Regions from separate parts of the Streptococcus vulneris genome, predicted to be linked through region 1. Evidence: predicted binding sites of a transcription regulator. Region 1 holds the regulator's gene; each other region holds the start of a gene.

The links. Region 1 encodes NrdR, which represses ribonucleotide reductase genes. Its sites were predicted from a motif close to ACACNATATATNGTGT; they were not measured.
Region 2: nrdH (glutaredoxin-like protein NrdH) is a predicted target of NrdR. The motif match lies at 3,917-3,932, and genes of this name have one in related genera.
Region 3: nrdD (anaerobic ribonucleoside-triphosphate reductase) is a predicted target of NrdR. The motif match lies at 3,769-3,784, and genes of this name have one in related genera.

What each region holds. Positions count from the first base shown of each region.
Region 1 covers NZ_JAHUZC010000003.1:109,873-116,055, forward strand. The annotation lists gene der (ribosome biogenesis GTPase Der) at 1-1,239, opposite strand, end outside; gene KUA57_RS03775 (NADPH-dependent oxidoreductase) at 1,253-1,966, opposite strand; gene dnaI (primosomal protein DnaI) at 1,963-2,859, opposite strand; gene KUA57_RS03785 (DnaD domain protein) at 2,860-4,029, opposite strand; gene nrdR (transcriptional regulator NrdR) at 4,030-4,503, opposite strand; gene KUA57_RS03795 (GntR family transcriptional regulator) at 4,643-5,008, shown strand; gene KUA57_RS03800 (ABC transporter ATP-binding protein) at 5,013-5,708, shown strand; gene KUA57_RS03805 (hypothetical protein) at 5,724-6,183, shown strand, end outside.
Region 2 covers NZ_JAHUZC010000008.1:96,369-102,551, reverse strand. The annotation lists gene KUA57_RS06750 (pneumococcal-type histidine triad protein) at 1-624, opposite strand, end outside; gene adcAII (zinc-binding lipoprotein AdcAII) at 632-1,549, opposite strand; gene ptsP (phosphoenolpyruvate--protein phosphotransferase) at 1,692-3,425, opposite strand; gene KUA57_RS06735 (phosphocarrier protein HPr) at 3,431-3,694, opposite strand; gene nrdH (glutaredoxin-like protein NrdH) at 4,045-4,263, shown strand; gene nrdE (class 1b ribonucleoside-diphosphate reductase subunit alpha) at 4,344-6,183, shown strand, end outside.
Region 3 covers NZ_JAHUZC010000002.1:185,855-192,037, reverse strand. The annotation lists gene nrdG (anaerobic ribonucleoside-triphosphate reductase activating protein) at 217-807, opposite strand; gene KUA57_RS02955 (GNAT family N-acetyltransferase) at 800-1,306, opposite strand; gene KUA57_RS02950 (hypothetical protein) at 1,350-1,490, opposite strand; gene nrdD (anaerobic ribonucleoside-triphosphate reductase) at 1,502-3,709, opposite strand; gene KUA57_RS02940 (hypothetical protein) at 3,829-5,382, opposite strand; gene cls (cardiolipin synthase) at 5,637-6,183, opposite strand, start outside.

The sequences.
Region 1 (6,183 bases):
CAAGAAACGCAGGTAAGAAAAGTGCATGAGTTCTTCTTCGTTTACAAAGATAACAAAGGTTGGTGGTTTGGTTGCCACTTGAGTCGCATAGAAAATCTTGAGGCGTTTTCCTTTGTCTGTCGGTGTTGGGTTGATGGCAATAGCATCCATGATTACATCGTTCAAGACGGCTGATGGAATACGTGTATTTTGACTTTCGCTGATTTGCTTAATCATCTCAGGAAGTTTGTGGAGACGTTGCTTGGTCAAAGCGGATACAAAGATAATCGGTGCGTAAGGCAGGTATTGGAACTGCTCACGGATATCTTCTTCCCAGTTTTTCATAGTATGGTTGTCTTTTTCAAGCGTATCCCACTTGTTGACCACGATAATCATTCCTTTACCAGCTTCATGAGCAAATCCTGCGATACGCTTGTCGTATTCACGAATACCTTCTTCCGCATTGATGACCATTAAGACCACATCTGAACGGTCAATAGCACGCATGGCACGCATGACAGAGTATTTCTCAGTATTTTCATAAACCTTACCAGATTTGCGCATACCAGCCGTATCAATCATGGTAAACTCTTGACCATCTGTATCTGTAAAGTGGGTATCAATAGCGTCACGAGTTGTTCCAGCGACTGGACTGGCAATGACACGGTCTTCTCCCAAGATGGCATTGATCAAGCTTGATTTTCCGACGTTAGGACGACCAATCAAGCTAAACTTAATGACATCTGGATTTTCTTCTTCATATTCATTTGGAAGATTTTCTACGATCGCGTCTAGCACATCCCCTGTACCGATACCATGGACAGATGAGATAGGTAGTGGTTCACCCAAACCGAGGGCATAAAAATCATAGATATCATTTCGCATCTCAGGGTTGTCCACCTTGTTCACTGCGAGGATAACTGGCTTATGGGTCTTATAAAGCTTACGGGCTACGTATTCGTCCGCATCGGTAATTCCTTCCTTACCAGACACGACAAAGACGATAACATCAGCTTCTTCCATAGCAATTTCTGCCTGGTGCTTGATTTGTTCCATGAAAGGAGCATCGACATCATCGATTCCTCCTGTATCAATCATGCTAAAAGAACGATTGAGCCACTCACCCGTCGCATAGATACGGTCACGTGTCACTCCTTCGACATCTTCTACAATGGAGATTCGCTCACCAGCGATCCGATTAAATAGGGTTGATTTCCCAACATTGGGACGTCCTACAATGGCAATAGTTGGTAGGGCCATAATTTCTCACTTTCTACAATAACTTCTTCTGTTCAAGATTTTTTCTAGTTGAGCTTGGTTCAGCTTGACCAAACTGTTCTGCTAGGCGTTGACTCCAGCTTGTGGTTGCACGCGCGCCAGCATAGTCTGCCTGTACACGGTCGTAAGCCTCAATCACATCAACTGTTTGCTCCTGATATTCTTCCTCAAATACCACTTGATGCAATGGCAAGCGAGGTTTGACTTCATGTTCTTCATTTGGTAGACCTAGTGCCATCCCAAAGACAGGATAGGTGTAGTCAGGCAGGTTAAAGAGTTCTGCCACTTCTTCTGACTTGTATCGAACCAAGCCAATGATGACACCACCATAGCCCAAGCTTTCAGCCGCCAGCAGGGCATTTTGACCAGCAAGGGCCGCATCGACCGAACTAATCAAGAGGCCTTCCACACCTTGAGGTTGGAATGAGTCAGTATGAAGTCGGGCTCCTTTTTCCGCTCGGTTCAAATCTCCGACAAAAAGAAGGAAAACAGCTGACTGGCGAATGGCTTCTTGAGGCACCAATTCATACAGAGCATCTTTCTTTTCTTGACTTCGTACCACAATCACAGAGTAGGATTGGAAATTCTTCCAAGACGAGGCCATCTGGGCTGCTGTCAGGATTTCAGTCAAATCTTCTTGAGGAAGGACTTGCTCCTTAAATCTTCGAACAGACTTATGAGCTTTCATCAGTTTAATCGTTTCTGTCATCGACGGTTTACTCCTTCTAAACGAGTCTCCTCAGCCAAATAACGGATGCGTTCCATGACGCGTCTGGCTTCCCAGGTTTCGTCATTTCCATGTTTCCCTTTAGCGAAATGCAGCTCCAATTCTTCAAAGTTGAAGTTGGAGGTGAAAAAGGACGGTAAATTTTCCTGCATCCGATATTGGAGAATGACTTGCAGGATTTCATCACGCACCCAAGGTGTTGATTGCTCGGCACCAATATCATCTAAAATCAGGACTTCAGAAAGCTTAATCTCATCCACCAAGGTCTTGACATTACCATCACCAATAGCATTTTTGACATCAATGACAAAGCTAGGATAGTGGAGGAGAGTGGATGAAACCCCAAGTTTTTCTGACAAATCATGGGCTAAGGCAGCCACCATGAAACTTTTACCCACACCAAAGTCTCCATATAAGTAAAGACCTTTTCGAATAGTTGGATATTGTTCCACGAAGGCTAATAGCTTTTCAAAAACTGGCAAGCGACCCAAATCATCCAAGTCTACTTGAGCCAAACTAGCTTTTCTGAGACTGGCTGGCAGATTGATTAACTTGAGACGGTTCTTAATAGCCGCTTCTTTTTTCGCCGCGATTAGTTCTGGAGTTTCTTCATATGAAACATCCGCATAACCATGATTCATAACCAAAATAGGCTTGTAGCCTTTGGCAATATAATCCGTATCACCACGGAGAAATTTGTCACGCTCAGTGATGTACTGATTAAACTTGGAGATACTGCGATTCAATTCCTCTGGGCTGAGGGATTCTTGCTGGATAAAGGCCGCAACATCAGGGTCCTTCGTGATTTTCTGGACCAAATCTTGATAATGAAAACGGCTAGGTTGACGTTTGAGTACGTCTCCGACACTTTCCATCTAATCTCCTCCTTTTTCTAATCGAGCTAATAGTTCTTGTTTCTTACGTTCTAGTTCCAAACGAGTTTCCTCGCTGGTTTCATTCTTATAATCTGGATTGCTCCACTTGGGTACATTGGACTTGGCAGGACTAGGGGTACTGCTTTTTTTAGCCTGATTCTTCTGCCCACGCTCACGGATCCGAAGAACTGCCTCTTCTGCCGAATGAATCTTTTGATAGGCGTAATCATTGGCTACCTTCATGGCATATTTCTCGTTGATGTTTGCTGAGTCCACCTTATTAAAGGTCAATAAGAGAATGATATTGATGACTTCGTCCAGCAAGCCCAAGCCAGCCATCTGTTGCAAGAGTTCTCTTTCTGTTTGGGTAATGGTTCCCTTACGTGTTTGCTTGATTTCTGCCAAGAACTGCAGGGCAGTTTTACTTTTGGCTTCTTTGATAATGGTTGCTTCCTTAGGACTAAAGTCAGAGGAAACAGGTTTTTGAGCTATTTTTTCCCGCATGCGTTTGGTTGAAATAACCTGGGAAACAGCTGTTGACTTGGCCAATTGATAAGTTTCAAACCAAGTCCATTTCTTCTCCTCGGCGATGGCAAAGAGGTTTAAGACATCGGACTGCTCATCCGCAAAGCGAAGCCCATCTCGAGCCATAAGCTGACGAAAATGGTCCAAGTCAAAATCGTTGGCCACTTTCTTCTTGAGACCAAGGTCTTCTTGACTTCCCAGTTCTGCCAAGTCTGGAAAGACTTGATTGAGTGAGACAGGTATTTCTTCACCATCAGCACTTTCAACTTTCAAATCCTCCACAGCTGCATCGCCAATCTTTTTCTCCAAAAGTCTGCGATAAACAGGATGCTCCAAGAAGTCTTGACTAGACAGAGGAGCATGGATAACTATCTGATAGGTATCCCCCTTTTGATAGAGGGTTAAGAGATTGAAAGCAGATAGGATTTTCAAGGATTTTATCAGTCTATCCATCCCAAAGTTAAGATGGTTGAGAATACTTGAAAAGAGGTATTCCTTTCTACCATTATCCCAAAAACTAATCGTATAAAGATAAAGGCTCAGTGCCTCCTGACCGATAATCGGGAGGTAGCACTGTACCAGAGATGAGGTATCTTGCGACACCCGATTATTCTTTAGATAAGAAAAACGGTCAATTGGCTTCATTTATCTTTCCTTTTTCTTTTTAGAGGACTGGGTGATTTGTTGGAGCAAACTCTCTAACTCACTCACATCCTTAAAGCTACGATAGACACTGGCAAAACGTACATAGGTAATCTCGTCCAGTTCAGCTAACTCCTCCATGACGAGTGAACCAATGTCCTCACTTTGAATTTCATTTTCATTTCGACCACGGAGTTTCTGTTCGATACGATTGACTACCATGTTGATTTCATCACTTGACACAGGACGTTTCTGGGCTGAGCGGATAATTCCATTAAAGATTTTATCTCTGGAGAATTGTTCCCGTGTACCATCTTTTTTAACAACCACTAAGGTTCTTTCTTCTACCCGTTCGTAGGTTGTAAAACGGTGCTGGCATTCGTCGCACTCACGTCTTCTACGAATGGTGTTCCCTTCTTCTGCTTGGCGACTATCGATAACACTTGACTTGGTAGCCCCACATTTTGGACAACGCATCCTTTCCCTCCTTATCGTTTTCTTTTCATTATACCATTTTTTAAGCGATTCCCAAAACAATTCTTCTTTTTGCTTGACAAGTTTTTTGTTTTGTTGTATTATTTGATTAAGACAAAAGGATAAATGAAAGGAGAACAAGATGTCCTGGACATTCGACAATAAAAAACCCATTTATTTACAGATTATGGAAAAAATCAAGCTTCAGATTGTTTCCCATACACTGGAACCCAATCAACAACTTCCAACCGTGAGAGAGCTAGCTAGCGAGGCAGGTGTCAATCCCAACACCATCCAAAGAGCCTTGTCAGACCTTGAACGAGAAGGATTTGTCTACAGCAAGCGCACAACTGGACGATTTGTGACCGAGGATAAGGAGCTGATCACCCAATCGCGTAAACAACTATCAGAAGAAGAATTGGAACACTTCGTTTCCTCCATGACCCATTTTGGCTATGAAAAAGAAGAACTACCAGGCGTAGTCGGCGATTATATTAAAGGAGTTTAAGCCTATGTCATTACTAGCATTTGAAAATGTATCCAAATCTTATGGAGCAACCCCAGCCCTTGAAAATGTTTCTCTTGACATCCCCGCTGGAAAAATTGTCGGTCTCCTTGGCCCAAACGGCTCAGGAAAAACAACCTTGATCAAACTAATCAATGGGCTCTTACAACCAGACCAAGGACGCGTCCTCATCAACGACATGGATCCAAGCCCAGCAACCAAAGCTATCGTAGCTTATTTGCCGGATACGACCTATCTCAATGAACAAATGAAGGTCAAAGAAGCCCTAACCTACTTCAAGACCTTCTATAAAGATTTCAATCTGGAACGCGCCCATCATCTACTTGCAGACCTCGGCATTGATGAAAATAGTCGTCTCAAGAAACTATCAAAAGGAAATAAGGAAAAGGTCCAACTGATTTTGGTTATGAGCCGTGACGCCCGCCTCTACGTTTTAGACGAACCAATTGGTGGTGTGGATCCAGCAGCCCGTGATTACATCCTCAATACCATTATCAATAACTATTCCCCAACTTCTAGCGTTTTGATTTCTACCCACTTGATTTCTGATATCGAGCCAATCTTGGATGAAATTGTCTTCCTAAAGGACGGAAAAGTCGTCCGTCAAGGAAATGTAGATGATATTCGCTATGAGTCTGGTGAATCCATTGACCAGCTCTTCCGTCAGGAATTTAAGGCCTAAGCAAAGGAGATTATTATGTTTTGGAATTTAGTTCGCTACGAATTTAAAAATGTTAACAAGTGGTATTTAGCTCTTTACGCCGCCGTGCTAGTTCTTTCCGTCCTCATAGGAATGCAAGGACACTACTATAATTATGTATCTTTCAAAGATAGCCAACCTGTCTTACTTTTCTTTCTGGCTCTCGTCTTTGGTGGATTGATGATTACACTTGGGATTTCAACCATTTTCTTGATTATTAAACGATTCAAAGGTAGTGTCTATGACCGACAAGGCTATCTGACTTTGACCTTGCCAGTTTCTGAACACCATATCATCACAGCCAAATTAGTTGGAGCCTTCATTTGGTCTATCCTTAGCTCCACTGTACTAGCTCTAAGCGCTTTTATTATTGTTACCATAACGGTTCCAGAATGGATATCAAATTCTGAGTTGATTCCACTTGTAGGAACATTCCTTCCTCAACTCTCTCTTATGG
Region 2 (6,183 bases), on a different contig from region 1:
ATTGCCATGAGGAACGATATAGGCATCACCCGTGTCCTCAATGATATCAGACGCATTAAAGATATAACCATCATCCGTTGTATAGCGGCCTTGAGCTCTAGCAGCGACTACCGCTTTATCGCTAGAACCACCTCCGTGATTACTACCGTGTTCCTGCTTCTGACGAGTGATTTCTTCTTTTGTTCGAATATTATCCGCATGAGCTGCATCTTTCAGGTAAACATAGTATTTCCCGTCTACCTTAATCACATAACCACCCTTAATTTCATTGACAATGTCTGAATCCTTCAACTGATAATTTGAATCTTTCATCAGCAGTTCTTCACTAATGATAGCATCATAAGGAACCTTGCCATTATAGTAATGATAATGGTCTCCATGAGAAGTCACATAACCTTGATCCGTAATCTTGATAACGATTTGCTCGGCATTTATACCTTCTTTTTTACTGACTTCATCAGGTGTCAAATTTTCTGCCTTTTGACTTGGTTGTTTACCATCAATGTATGAAACACGGTTATTTTCTTTTACAGTTTGAGCTTGATGCAAACCTAGTTCATAAGCACAGACACTTAAAACAAGTGCAGCTGCTGACCCAGCTAGATATTTTTTATTTATTTTCATAATCTCCTCATTTCAATTCTTCTGCTAGAACACTCATATTTTCTTCAAGATTTTCTAAATAAGTCTTGTCATTTTGCGGGTCTGCCTCTAAAGGATTTAGAGTTTTAAGACCTACACCTGTTGATTTGACAAGAGTTTCAGCTACTTTTGAAGAAGCATTACTTTCTGTAAAAATTGTTTTAACCTTATAGGTTTTAACAAATTCCTGAATTTCTGTTAGTTGTCTTGGACTTGGTTCTTGTTCTGGAGAGATACCTGCGATTCCAAGTTGATTGAGTCCAAATCGTTTAGCTAGATAAGAAAAGGCTGTATGTTGGGTTACAAATGTTTTCTGACTCGCTTTTTCAAATTTAGGTTGGAATTTCTTAGTCAATTCTTGAGCTTTTTTGATAAAGGCTTGCGCATTTTTCTGGTAAGTTTCTTTGTGTTCACTATCAACCTCTGAAAGTTTATCAGCGATAATTTGGGCTTCTTCGCCAGCTTTTTCAGGATCTAGCCAAGTGTGAGGATCATAAAGCGTTTTTTCATCGACTCCATCACCTGCTTCCACATCTTCTAGACCAGGGACACGATCCAATGTCATTCCTTCTGAAGCTTCTAAAACTTTAACTTTGGATTTTTTTAGATTGGGATCCAGACTTCCCGCCCAAGATTCAAGTGTATGCGAATGGTAGACAAAGACATCTGCATCATAGATGGCTGCAATATCATTTGCTGAAGGTTCGAAGGAGTGAATTCCGCTACTTGACTGAATCATTCGAACATCATTCAAGTCACCAGATACTTCCTTGACCATGGCATAGATAGGATAAAAACTAGTCACAATTTTCATCCCTTTACCTGACTGGCTCTCCTTCTGCCCACAAGCAGCTAAACACAAAAGAAAGACACTTAACAACACTAAAAACAAATTTTGTTTCTTCATAAAAACTCCTTAACTAGTTATTTAACTAGTTAATATTCTACTCCGTTTTTTTTTATTGTCAAGCATTTTATGAACTAGTTAATAGATTTTATGATTTTAAACTATAAAAAAACCTTGCAACTTAGTTGCAAGGACTTTTCGATTAATCAAAGTTAACGTATTCTTTTTGAAGTTCAAGAACTTCTTCCATTGTTGAACACTCTGTAAGGGCACGGTTTGCGTACTCTTCCATCTTAGCAGTATCCAATTTCTTCATCAAGCTACGTGTACGAAGGACAGATGTTGCTGACATAGAGAATTCATCCAAGCCCATTCCGACAAGAAGTGGAACAGCTTTTTGGTCACCAGCCATCTCACCACACATACCAGCCCATTTACCTTCAGCGTGAGCTGCCTTGATAACGTTGTTGATCAAGCGAAGGATTGATGGGTTATATGGTTGGTAAAGGTATGAAACTTGCTCGTTCATACGGTCTGCTGCCATTGAGTATTGGATCAAGTCGTTTGTTCCAATTGACATGAAGTCTACTTCTTTTGCAAATTGGTCTGCAAGCATTGCTGCTGCAGGGATTTCAATCATGATACCAACTTGGATGTCATCCGCAACTGCAACTCCTTCAGAAAGAAGGTTTGCTTTTTCTTCTTCATAAACTGCTTTAGCTGCACGGAATTCTTTCAAGAGGGCAACCATTGGGAACATGATACGCAATTGACCATGAACAGAAGCACGAAGAAGGGCACGGATTTGTGTACGGAACATTGCATCTCCAGTTTCAGAAATAGAGATACGAAGGGCACGGAATCCAAGGAATGGGTTCATTTCGTGTGGCATATCGAAGTAAGGAAGTTCCTTATCTCCACCGATATCCATTGTACGAACAACCACTGGTTTACCATTCATTCCCTCAAGAACAGCCTTGTATGCTTCATACTGCTCATCTTCAGTTGGGAAGTCTTGAGAATCCATGTACAAGAACTCTGTACGGTAAAGTCCAACAGCTTCTGCACCGTTGTTGTTAACACCTTCAACGTCTTTTGGAGTACCGATGTTAGCAGCCAACTCGAAGTGTTTACCGTCAGCAGTTACTGTTTGAGCATCTTTCAAAAGTGCCCATTCAGCTTTTTGTTTAGCATAAGCTTCACCAGCTGCTTTAAATTCTGCCGCTTGTTCATCTGTTGGGTTGATAATCACTTCACCAGTAATTCCGTTAACGGCAAGGATATCACCGTCTTTCACTACTTCAGTGATGTTATTTGTTCCCAATACAGCTGCAATTTCAAGTGTACGTGCCATGATAGCTGAGTGGCTTGTACGTCCACCGATGTTTGTTACAAAAGCTTTTACAAAGTTTTTGTCCAATTGAGCTGTATCAGATGGTGTCAAGTCATGCGCAATTACGATTACTTCTTCATTGATAGAAGCTGGGTTTGGCAATTTTTTACCAAGAAGGTTAGCCAACACACGTTTTGTCACGTCGCGGATATCCGCTGCACGTTCTTGCATGTATGGGTTGTCTTCCATGCCTTCAAAGATAGTGATGAACATGTCAGTCACTTCTTTAAGACCTGCTTCAGCATTGACTTTCTTAGCACGGATTGTTTCTTTAATCTGACCAATTAATTCTGGGTCAGCAAGAACCATCAAATGAGCGTCAAAAACTTGAGCCGCTTCTTCACCAAGCGTACCTACAGCTTTCTCACGGATAAGAGAAAGCTCGTTTTGAGAAGCTTCAAGAGCTACATCCAAACGAGCCTCTTCTGCGTTTGTATCTTCGACTGAAACAGTCTCGAATGACAAATCCGGTTGAACGAGTAGATATGCTTTTGCAACTGCAACACCGTCAGATGCTGCGATTCCTTTAAGCATTTCTGTCATTTTCCTTATGCCAATCCTTCTTTTTCCATTGTTTCTGAGATTGCAGCGATAGCGTCATCTGCATCTGCACCTTCAGCTGAGATAGTTACGTCAGCACCTTGGCCAACACCAAGACTCATAACACCCATGATTGATTTAAGGTTAACTGATTTACCTTTGTACTCAAGAGTGATATCTGAAGCAAATTTGCTTGCAGTTTGTACCAACAATGTTGCTGGACGTGCGTGAATACCTGTTTCTGCCACTACGTGGAAATCTTTAGAAGCCATAGTTTGACTCTCCTTTTGTTCTTTCTTTTTTGAGTTATATGTGATAACCCTTACAATTTGGTATTATATCATCTTCTAGGATTTTTTTCAAGCATTTTATGGGATTTATTCGATTTCCTTTCAGATAACTTGCTGAAAATCTTCTATATTTATTGATAAAACACAGGATATAGTTTTTCAAAAAACAACTTATAGGATAATTATCATTTTTTTACAAATCAAACACTACATATTGTGTTTTGTTAGCTTGAGCAGAAAAATAGACCACTATATTTAGTTTTAAATCATTGACAAAAATTTATTTTCTGATATACTAAGAAAGTAATCTATTTTGAAAGAGGAGTTACAAAATGGTAACCGTTTATTCTAAAAACAACTGTGTCCAATGTAAAATGACTAAACGTTTCTTGGACAGTAATAATGTTGCTTATCGTGAAATCAATCTTGATGAGCAACCTGAGTACATCGATCAAGTTAAAGAGCTCGGTTTCAGCGCAGCTCCTGTTATCCAAACACCAACTGAAGTCTTTTCAGGTTTCCAACCAGGAAAACTGAAACAATTAGCATAATCTTAGTACATCATCCAGAAGAAACTGCTTCTAGGGCTAACTTAGAAGCCTTTCTTTTGTAATTAGATAAGGGAAATTTTATGGGATTAAAACATCTTGAGGACGTGACTTACTTCCGTCTCAATAACGAAATCAACCGTCCAGTTAATGGACAAATCATGCTGCATAAAGATAAGGAAGCCTTGGATGCTTTCTTTAAAGAAAATGTAGTTCCAAACACTATGGTTTTTGATTCAATCAAGGATAAAATCAACTACCTCATTGAACACAACTACATCGAAACAGCCTTTATCAAGAAATACCGTCCAGAATTTTTGGAAGAATTGGCTCAATTTATCAAAGACCAAAACTTCCAATTCAAGTCTTTCATGGCTGCCTATAAGTTTTACAATCAATATGCCTTAAAGACTAATGACGGTGAATATTATCTTGAAAGCATGGAAGACCGTGTCTTCTTTAACGCCCTTTATTTCGCCGATGGCAATGAAGCTGTTGCCATCGATATTGCCAATGAAATCATCCACCAACGCTACCAACCTGCTACTCCTTCCTTCTTGAATGCTGGACGTGCTCGTCGTGGTGAATTGGTATCATGTTTCCTGATCCAAGTAACTGATGATATGAACTCTATCGGACGTTCTATCAACTCAGCTCTTCAACTTTCACGTATTGGTGGTGGTGTGGGAATTACCCTCAGCAACCTTCGTGAAGCTGGCGCACCTATTAAAGGCTATGAAGGAGCTGCTTCTGGCGTCGTTCCAGTTATGAAACTTTTCGAAGATAGCTTCTCTTACTCTAACCAATTGGGTCAACGTCAAGGTGCTGGTGTTGTCTACCTCAACGTCTTCCACCCAGATATTATCGCCTTCCTTTCAACTAAGAAAGAAAACGCCGATGAAAAAGTTCGTGTCAAGACCCTTTCACTTGGTGTCGTGGTACCCGATAAATTCTACGAATTAGCTCGTAAAAATGAAGAAATGTACCTCTTCAGCCCTTACTCAGTAGAGCTTGAATACGGTGTGCCATTTAACTACATCGACATCACTGAAAAATACGATGAGCTAGTCGCAAATCCAAATATCCGCAAGACAAAAATCAAGGCGCGTGATTTGGAAACTGAAATCTCTAAATTGCAACAAGAATCTGGCTACCCTTATGTAGTCAACATCGACACGGCTAACCGTGCAAATCCCGTTGATGGAAAAATCATTATGAGTAACTTGTGTTCTGAGATTCTTCAAGTCCAAGAACCAAGCTTGATCAACGATGCTCAAGAATTCCTTCAAATGGGAACGGACGTTTCATGTAACCTTGGTTCAACCAACGTGGTTAACATGATGACTTCACCTGATTTTGGTCGTTCTATCCGTGCTATGGTTCGTGCCCTTACTTTCGTTACAGATAGTTCGCACATCGTAGCTGTTCCTACCATCGACCACGGAAATAGCCAAGCCCACACCTTTGGACTTGGTGCTATGGGACTTCACAGCTACCTTGCCCAACAATTGATTGAATATGGATCACCTGAGTCTGTTGAGTTTACAAGCATCTACTTCATGCTCATGAACTACTGGACCTTGGTTGAGTCAAACAATATCGCGCGTGAGCGTGGTATCACCTTCCACAACTTTGAAAAATCAGACTATGCTAACGGAAGCTACTTCAACAAGTATGTAACTGGCGAATTTGTTCCAAAATCAGACCGTGTTAAAGAACTCTTCAAAGATGTCTTTATCCCAAGTGCTACTGACTGGGCTGAACTTCGCGACAAGGTTCAAGCAGATGGACTTTACCACCAAAACCGCCTTGCTGTAGCGCCAAATGGTTCTATCAGTTACATCAATGACGTTTCAGCTTCTATCCACCCAATTACGCAACGTATCGAAGAACGCCAAGAGAAGAAAATTGGTAAAATATACT
Region 3 (6,183 bases), on a different contig from region 1:
GCTCCACAAGAAAACCGACGCGGTGTTGCGTGGCAATGCAACCGAGCGTGTCGCAACCTCTTGCATCAAAGCTAAGGCTGTAATTTACAGCACCATAATAGAATAACACAAAGCCCCTGCGATTGCAAGGGATTTGTTGCTGTTTTTTCGTTTTTTTACAATGAAACTGTTTTCTTTTTTGGCGGGTCATTTATTTAAGTATTTTATGGAAGAAAGTTACTCTCTCTTCACCTGTTCATAGCTTTCTTTTCCGTCATTAAGCTTATCCCAAATCACTACTTGCCCACTTTTGAGAGATTTTTGCACATCGATAATTCGTTGATTGGAAGAACCTCGAAACTGAAGCATAAGATTTCTTTTAGTTCTATCATACCGTCCATCGACCAGAATATCAATCAGTGATAAGAGTTCCAGTTTATCTGGTGTCTCCAGCATCATTTCTTCCCAGGTGTAGCCCGTCCAGGACCAGATGTCTTTACCTGGCAATTCCTTTCGGATGCGTTTAACGAGTGGCAAGAGAATACCCGTATTGAGAAAGGGTTCTCCTCCCAGCAAGGTCAAGCCTTGAACATAAGGTTGAGCAAGATCTGCCATGATTTGTTCTTCTAATTCTGCTGTATAGGGAATGCCAGCATTAAAAGACCAAGTCGCAACATTATAACATCCCTCACAATGAAACATGCAACCTGATACATAGAGAGAGTTACGCACACCCTCTCCATCTACAAAGTTAAAGGCCTTGTAGTCGATGATACGGCCTTGACTGAGCTCTTCACTTTTCCATTCTTGTGGTTTTGGATTATTCATTCGCTACCTCTATCCAATAACGCTCGACTCCATTACGAACATCCTCAATGAGACCTCCATTTGCTAGAATGACTGCTCTGCTAGCAGGATTATTCACGCTACAAGTCACAAGAGCTTTCTTGATGTTCTTTTCCTTAGCAACTTGCAAGCCCTGACGGAGAGTTTCCTTAGCATATCCTTTGCCTCTTTGAGATGGACGGATGGAGTATCCAATGTGGCCAGCATAATTCAGTAAACCCTCATTCAGTCTCAATCGCAGATTCAAAAATCCTAGAGCAGGACCTACATCATCAAATGATACAAATTGAATAGAAGGAACACGATTTTCAGGCAAGTTTATTCCCATCTCTTTTTGCATATTTGTTTCCAACCACTCTTCATACACAAAGTTCTCTGTATCCCAAAAGCCCCCATCGTGAGGCGACTGATATTTTTCAAATTCCTCCATCATGTCTATAATAGCTTTCTTATCTGCTAGTCTTGGTCTACGTAGTTCCATCCTTACCTCCCACTATGAGAAAAGCGAGAGCTGACTCTCACTTTTATTTTTGCTTGTTCTTGTTTAAAAATTGTTCTCTGAGGCTGAGCAAGCGTTCTTTCTTACCAGCTCCACCTTTAGAATGTTTCTCGTGATAACGGGTCACTTGTGCACGCCACTTATCGTCTAATTGATATTTTCCCATTTCATTTCTTTCTAATTTGTTACTTGATGGCCAGCTATTTTAATCGTTGAACCATTCATGTGTTTAACACGCGCAGCGATTTCCTTGTGACGGCCATTGACCATAGGTCTTGCTTGAGGATTGCCAAGATAGCCACAAGTCCGTTTAACAACGTCTACTGTTTTAGGGTCGCTATTGCCACAGTTTGGACAAGCAAATCCTCTTTCAGTTGGTTCAAAATCCCCTTCAAAGTCACACTTGTAGCAACGGTCTATTGGAGTATTGGTCCCAAGATAGCCCACACGGTCATAGGCATAATCCCAAACAGCTTCCAGAGCCTTAGGATTTTGCTGAAGGACTGGATACTCACAATAATGGATGAAACCACCTGACGCACCTGCTTCTGGATAGACTTTCTCAAAGTCTATTTTTTCAAATGGTGTTGGATTTTTACGAACATCGTAGTGGAAAGAGTTAGTGTAGTATTCCTTGTCTGTAATATCAGGAATAGAACCAAACTTCTCTGTATCTAGTCGGCAGAAACGGTCTGTCAAACTTTCAGATGGTGTTGAGTAGATAGAGAAATGGTAGCCATATTGGTCAGACCACTCTTCTACACGGCGTTTCATATCGCGAATGATATCCAGCGTAAATTCCTTAGCTTCTAGATTGTGTTCCCAGCTATTTCCAAAGAAAACTGTCGCTACTTCGTACAAACCGATGTAACCCAGCGAAACTGTCGCACGACGATTCTTAAAGAGCTGGTCAACATTTTCTTCTTTACCTAGACGATGGCCAAAAGCACCGTATTGATAAAGGATAGGAGCATTGGCTGGTGTCGCTTCCTTGGTCCGTTCGACACGATAAACCAGAGCATCTTCCGCAATGTTCATTCGCTCGTTGAAGATTTCCCAGAACTTATTCATATCACCTTCAGACTCAAGAGCAATACGAGGCAGGTTAACCGTCACAACGCCCAGATTCATGCGACCTGAATTGACCTCGACACCATTTTCATCCTTCCATCCTTGAAGAAAAGAACGACAGCCCATAGGAACCTTGAAAGAACCAGTCAACTCGATAATCTTATCATAGGACAAGACATCCGGATACATCCGTTTAGTTGCGCACTCAAGAGCCAACTGCTTAATGTCGTAGTTGGGAGTCCCTTCTTCCAAGTTAAGGCCTCTTTTAAGCGTAAAGATGAGCTTAGGGAAGATGGCTGTACGATGCTCCGAACCAAGCCCCTTGATTCGGATGGTCAAGATAGTTTTTTGAATTTCCCGTTCGAAACGACTAGTTCCTAAACCAAAACCGAGCGAAGTAAAAGGTGTTTGTCCATTTGAAGTGAAGAGGGTGTTAATTTCATACTCAAGAGATTGCATGGCATCGTAGATGTCTTTTTGGGTTTTCTTCCATGCATAATCTTCTCGTTTATCAGGTAAAACCCACTCTTCCGCATCCTTGAGGTGTTTTTGATAATTCTTCTCTGCATAAGGAGCCAAGACTTCATCGATACGGTCAGCTGAACAGCCTCCATACTGGCTAGAAGCAACGTTGGCAATGATTTGGGAAATCTGAGCTGTTGCAGTCTGGATAGACTTAGGACTTTCTACCTCTGCATTCCCAATCTTAAAACCATTTTCCAACATACCTTTAAAATCAATCAAACAGCAGTTGGTCATAGGTGTGTAGGGGCTATAATCCAAATCATGATAGTGGATATCCCCTTTTTGGTGGGCATTGGCTACGTGCTTAGGAAGCATTTGCAGTCCGATTGATTTTCCAACGATGCCCGCTGTCAAATCACGCTGGGTATTAAAGACATCGCTGTCTTTATTAGCATTTTCATTGACAACTGCCTGGTCTTTGTTGAGAAGTTTGTGGATACTAAAGTTGATATCCGTCGCTTTTGAGCGCTCAAAATCCCTCTGTGTCCGATAAGTAATATACTCCTCAGCTAGCGCATATTCTTTGGCTTCAAGGAGTTCATGTTCTACGATATTTTGGATTTCATAAATCTTAACCCCCTGTGGAAAACGACTATGAATTTCTGTGACAATACGCTCAGTCAGAGCATTGAGGCGTTTTTCGACCAAGGGTGTCACATCCATAACCTTATCAGCCGCCTTGTGGAGAGCCTTGTCAATCTTATCCACATCAAATACAACACGTCTCCCATCTCGTTTCTCGACGAAGAGAGTTGGCAAAATTGTAACTTTTTCTTCTAGTGCAATCATATGCATGCTCTTTTCTAAAATGTTCTTTCTAAAAAGTATTATACCACTCTAAAAAGAAAAATCAATATCTTGTGTTAAAAATCATAATTTTTTTAAAAATACACAAGATATTGATTTAGTTATTTAATTTTATAGACTTTAAACTCTGAGTAATCAGTCTTTACTTGTTGGTAATTTTCTTTTAAGAGTGTCTCCGCCTCAGACCAGAGAGCCACCTTGTCGTTTACCACAATCATCTTAGGTTGGTTTTCTTTCAAGTCATGAATCAAGGTAGTTTTGTTTTCTTCTGTACTCGTGTAAAGAAGAGGTGATGGGAACATGGATCCAGCCAAACGCTGGCTTTCTTTATACATCTGAACATGTGAATCCCAAATATAAATTTGGTCTCCCTCACTCGTCTCTTGTTTGACTCTGTCTACTACTTGATGTTGTTCTCTATAAGAAGCTGGATGCAAGACAAAACGAGCTACAAAAGGAATTGCAATCAGATAAACCACCACTAGGATCGGTAAGTAGAGATTTCCTTTCATGAATTTTTTCCATAAAGTAGGAACATCTTCTCTTCTCCGACGACGAGCTCCTCTAGCTGAATGTTTCCCACGAATACTGGTCATCAAAAGAAGGAGTAAAAATGGAAGGATTAGAATCAAACGCGAACCGTGAAGAGGTTCTTGAGAAAAAAGCAACAAGGCTAATACAAATAAGAAAGCAAAACTAGCTGGTACTGAAATAACATATAATCTTGATGCCTTTGATTGGAACAATCCTAGAAAAACAAGGAAGAGAGCTCCTAAACCAAAGGTCAACAAACCATAGAATACAACATTATCCATTAGTTGAGGATTGGTAAAGACCTGAAGGGAATCAATCGGATACAAAAGACTTCCTATAGCTTCTCCAAAACCACCTGAAGTAAGCACATAGTAGCCTACTGGGTAAAAGATGAGAGAAAAACCAAGTGCCGCTGCAAAAAACTGATAAACTCCATGGACAAAACGACCATGCCCAACATTAAAGACAAATAAACCAATCGTTACTACTACAGCAAAGAGAAGACTTGTAAGAGGCTCTATGAAAAATGATGGGCCCAAAAAGATCCCCAGACGTAGAAATCCCTTGTCATGATTAGGATTTGATAGATAAGCTGCTATAAATGAAAATCCTGCAAACAGGAATGGCAGAGCTAAGATAGTAGCATAACCTCCTCCAAAACCAAGACCAGACACCAAGATATAAAATATGGTTAGGAGTTGTTTGGCTTGTTCCCTTTGTCCCGTCAGATAGTCGGTTGAAGAAAAGAGGAAATAACCTCCTCCTAAGAGGGCTAGCCATTCTACCAAGGCAAAAAGGATGCCTCCTTGGGTAATATAAAGTAGTAAGTAATAAAGAAGACCTTGACTTGCATAATAGCTACTGTAAAGCTGTCCTCCCTGATGTAAAGCCCACCCTATATACAAATCCTGCGCCTGAGAGGGACCTACCATATCTAAAAGTAAAGGTATCACCACAGAAAAAACCGTTGCAATCGTACTTCCAATGATGAGTCTGAAAAACGGGAAAGCTACCTGTTCTTCTTTTTCTACATGAGATTCAAGCTTCCTATCCAGTCTATTTTCAATTTCATTACTCTGTATCGTTTCGGATACTTCTTCGATTCTGCCATATACAGCCATATCGTTTCTCCTATTCAATTTATCTGTCTTAGTATATCAAAAAGACCTAAAATTGTCAGCTTGCGATGGCTGTTTGAGCGATTTTTTGCATAGTTTCACAAAGGTTTCAATTTCCCGAAATCGGTGTAAATGCGTCTGTTTAAATGACATGATATAATCCAATTCTTTCTGAGTCAGCATCGTTCCTCCTATATCTTCTTATTCGTAAAAGGCAAGAAAAATAGGACTGGGTTGTATCCTAAGTCCTAGATTTCTTATAAGATAGGGGCGAATAACTGGGCAATTTCCTTAATCAATTTCTGATACCAGCTATTTTTTATCGTATGAGGGAAAATTTCTTGAGATACTGAAAAAATCTCCTGAAAGTCTTTTTGAATCTCTGTGATTGATGCCGTTTTATATAGCAAAACTGCATCTTCATAGTGATGAAGTAAACTTCTATAATCTAAATTAATCGTTCCAACTACAGCAAAGTCCTTATCCACTAAGATTTGTTTACTGTGGATGAAGCCTGGACTATACTCAAAAATCCTTACTCCTGCTGACAACAAATCCGGATAGGCCCCTCTTGTAATGAGTTGGATTAATTTTTTATCTGGAATGAAAGGAGTCACGATGCGAACATCAACACCCCTCATGGCCGCGTTTTTAATACTCTCAGTTAAATCATAGTCAATAATCAAATAGGGTGTTGTGATGTAGACTGAATCAGTAGCCTGATTAATCAAACTTTGATAGACTTTTTTCCCTACTTGGGTACGGAAGATGGGCTTGGGCCCACTACCGTAAGGAATGCAGAGC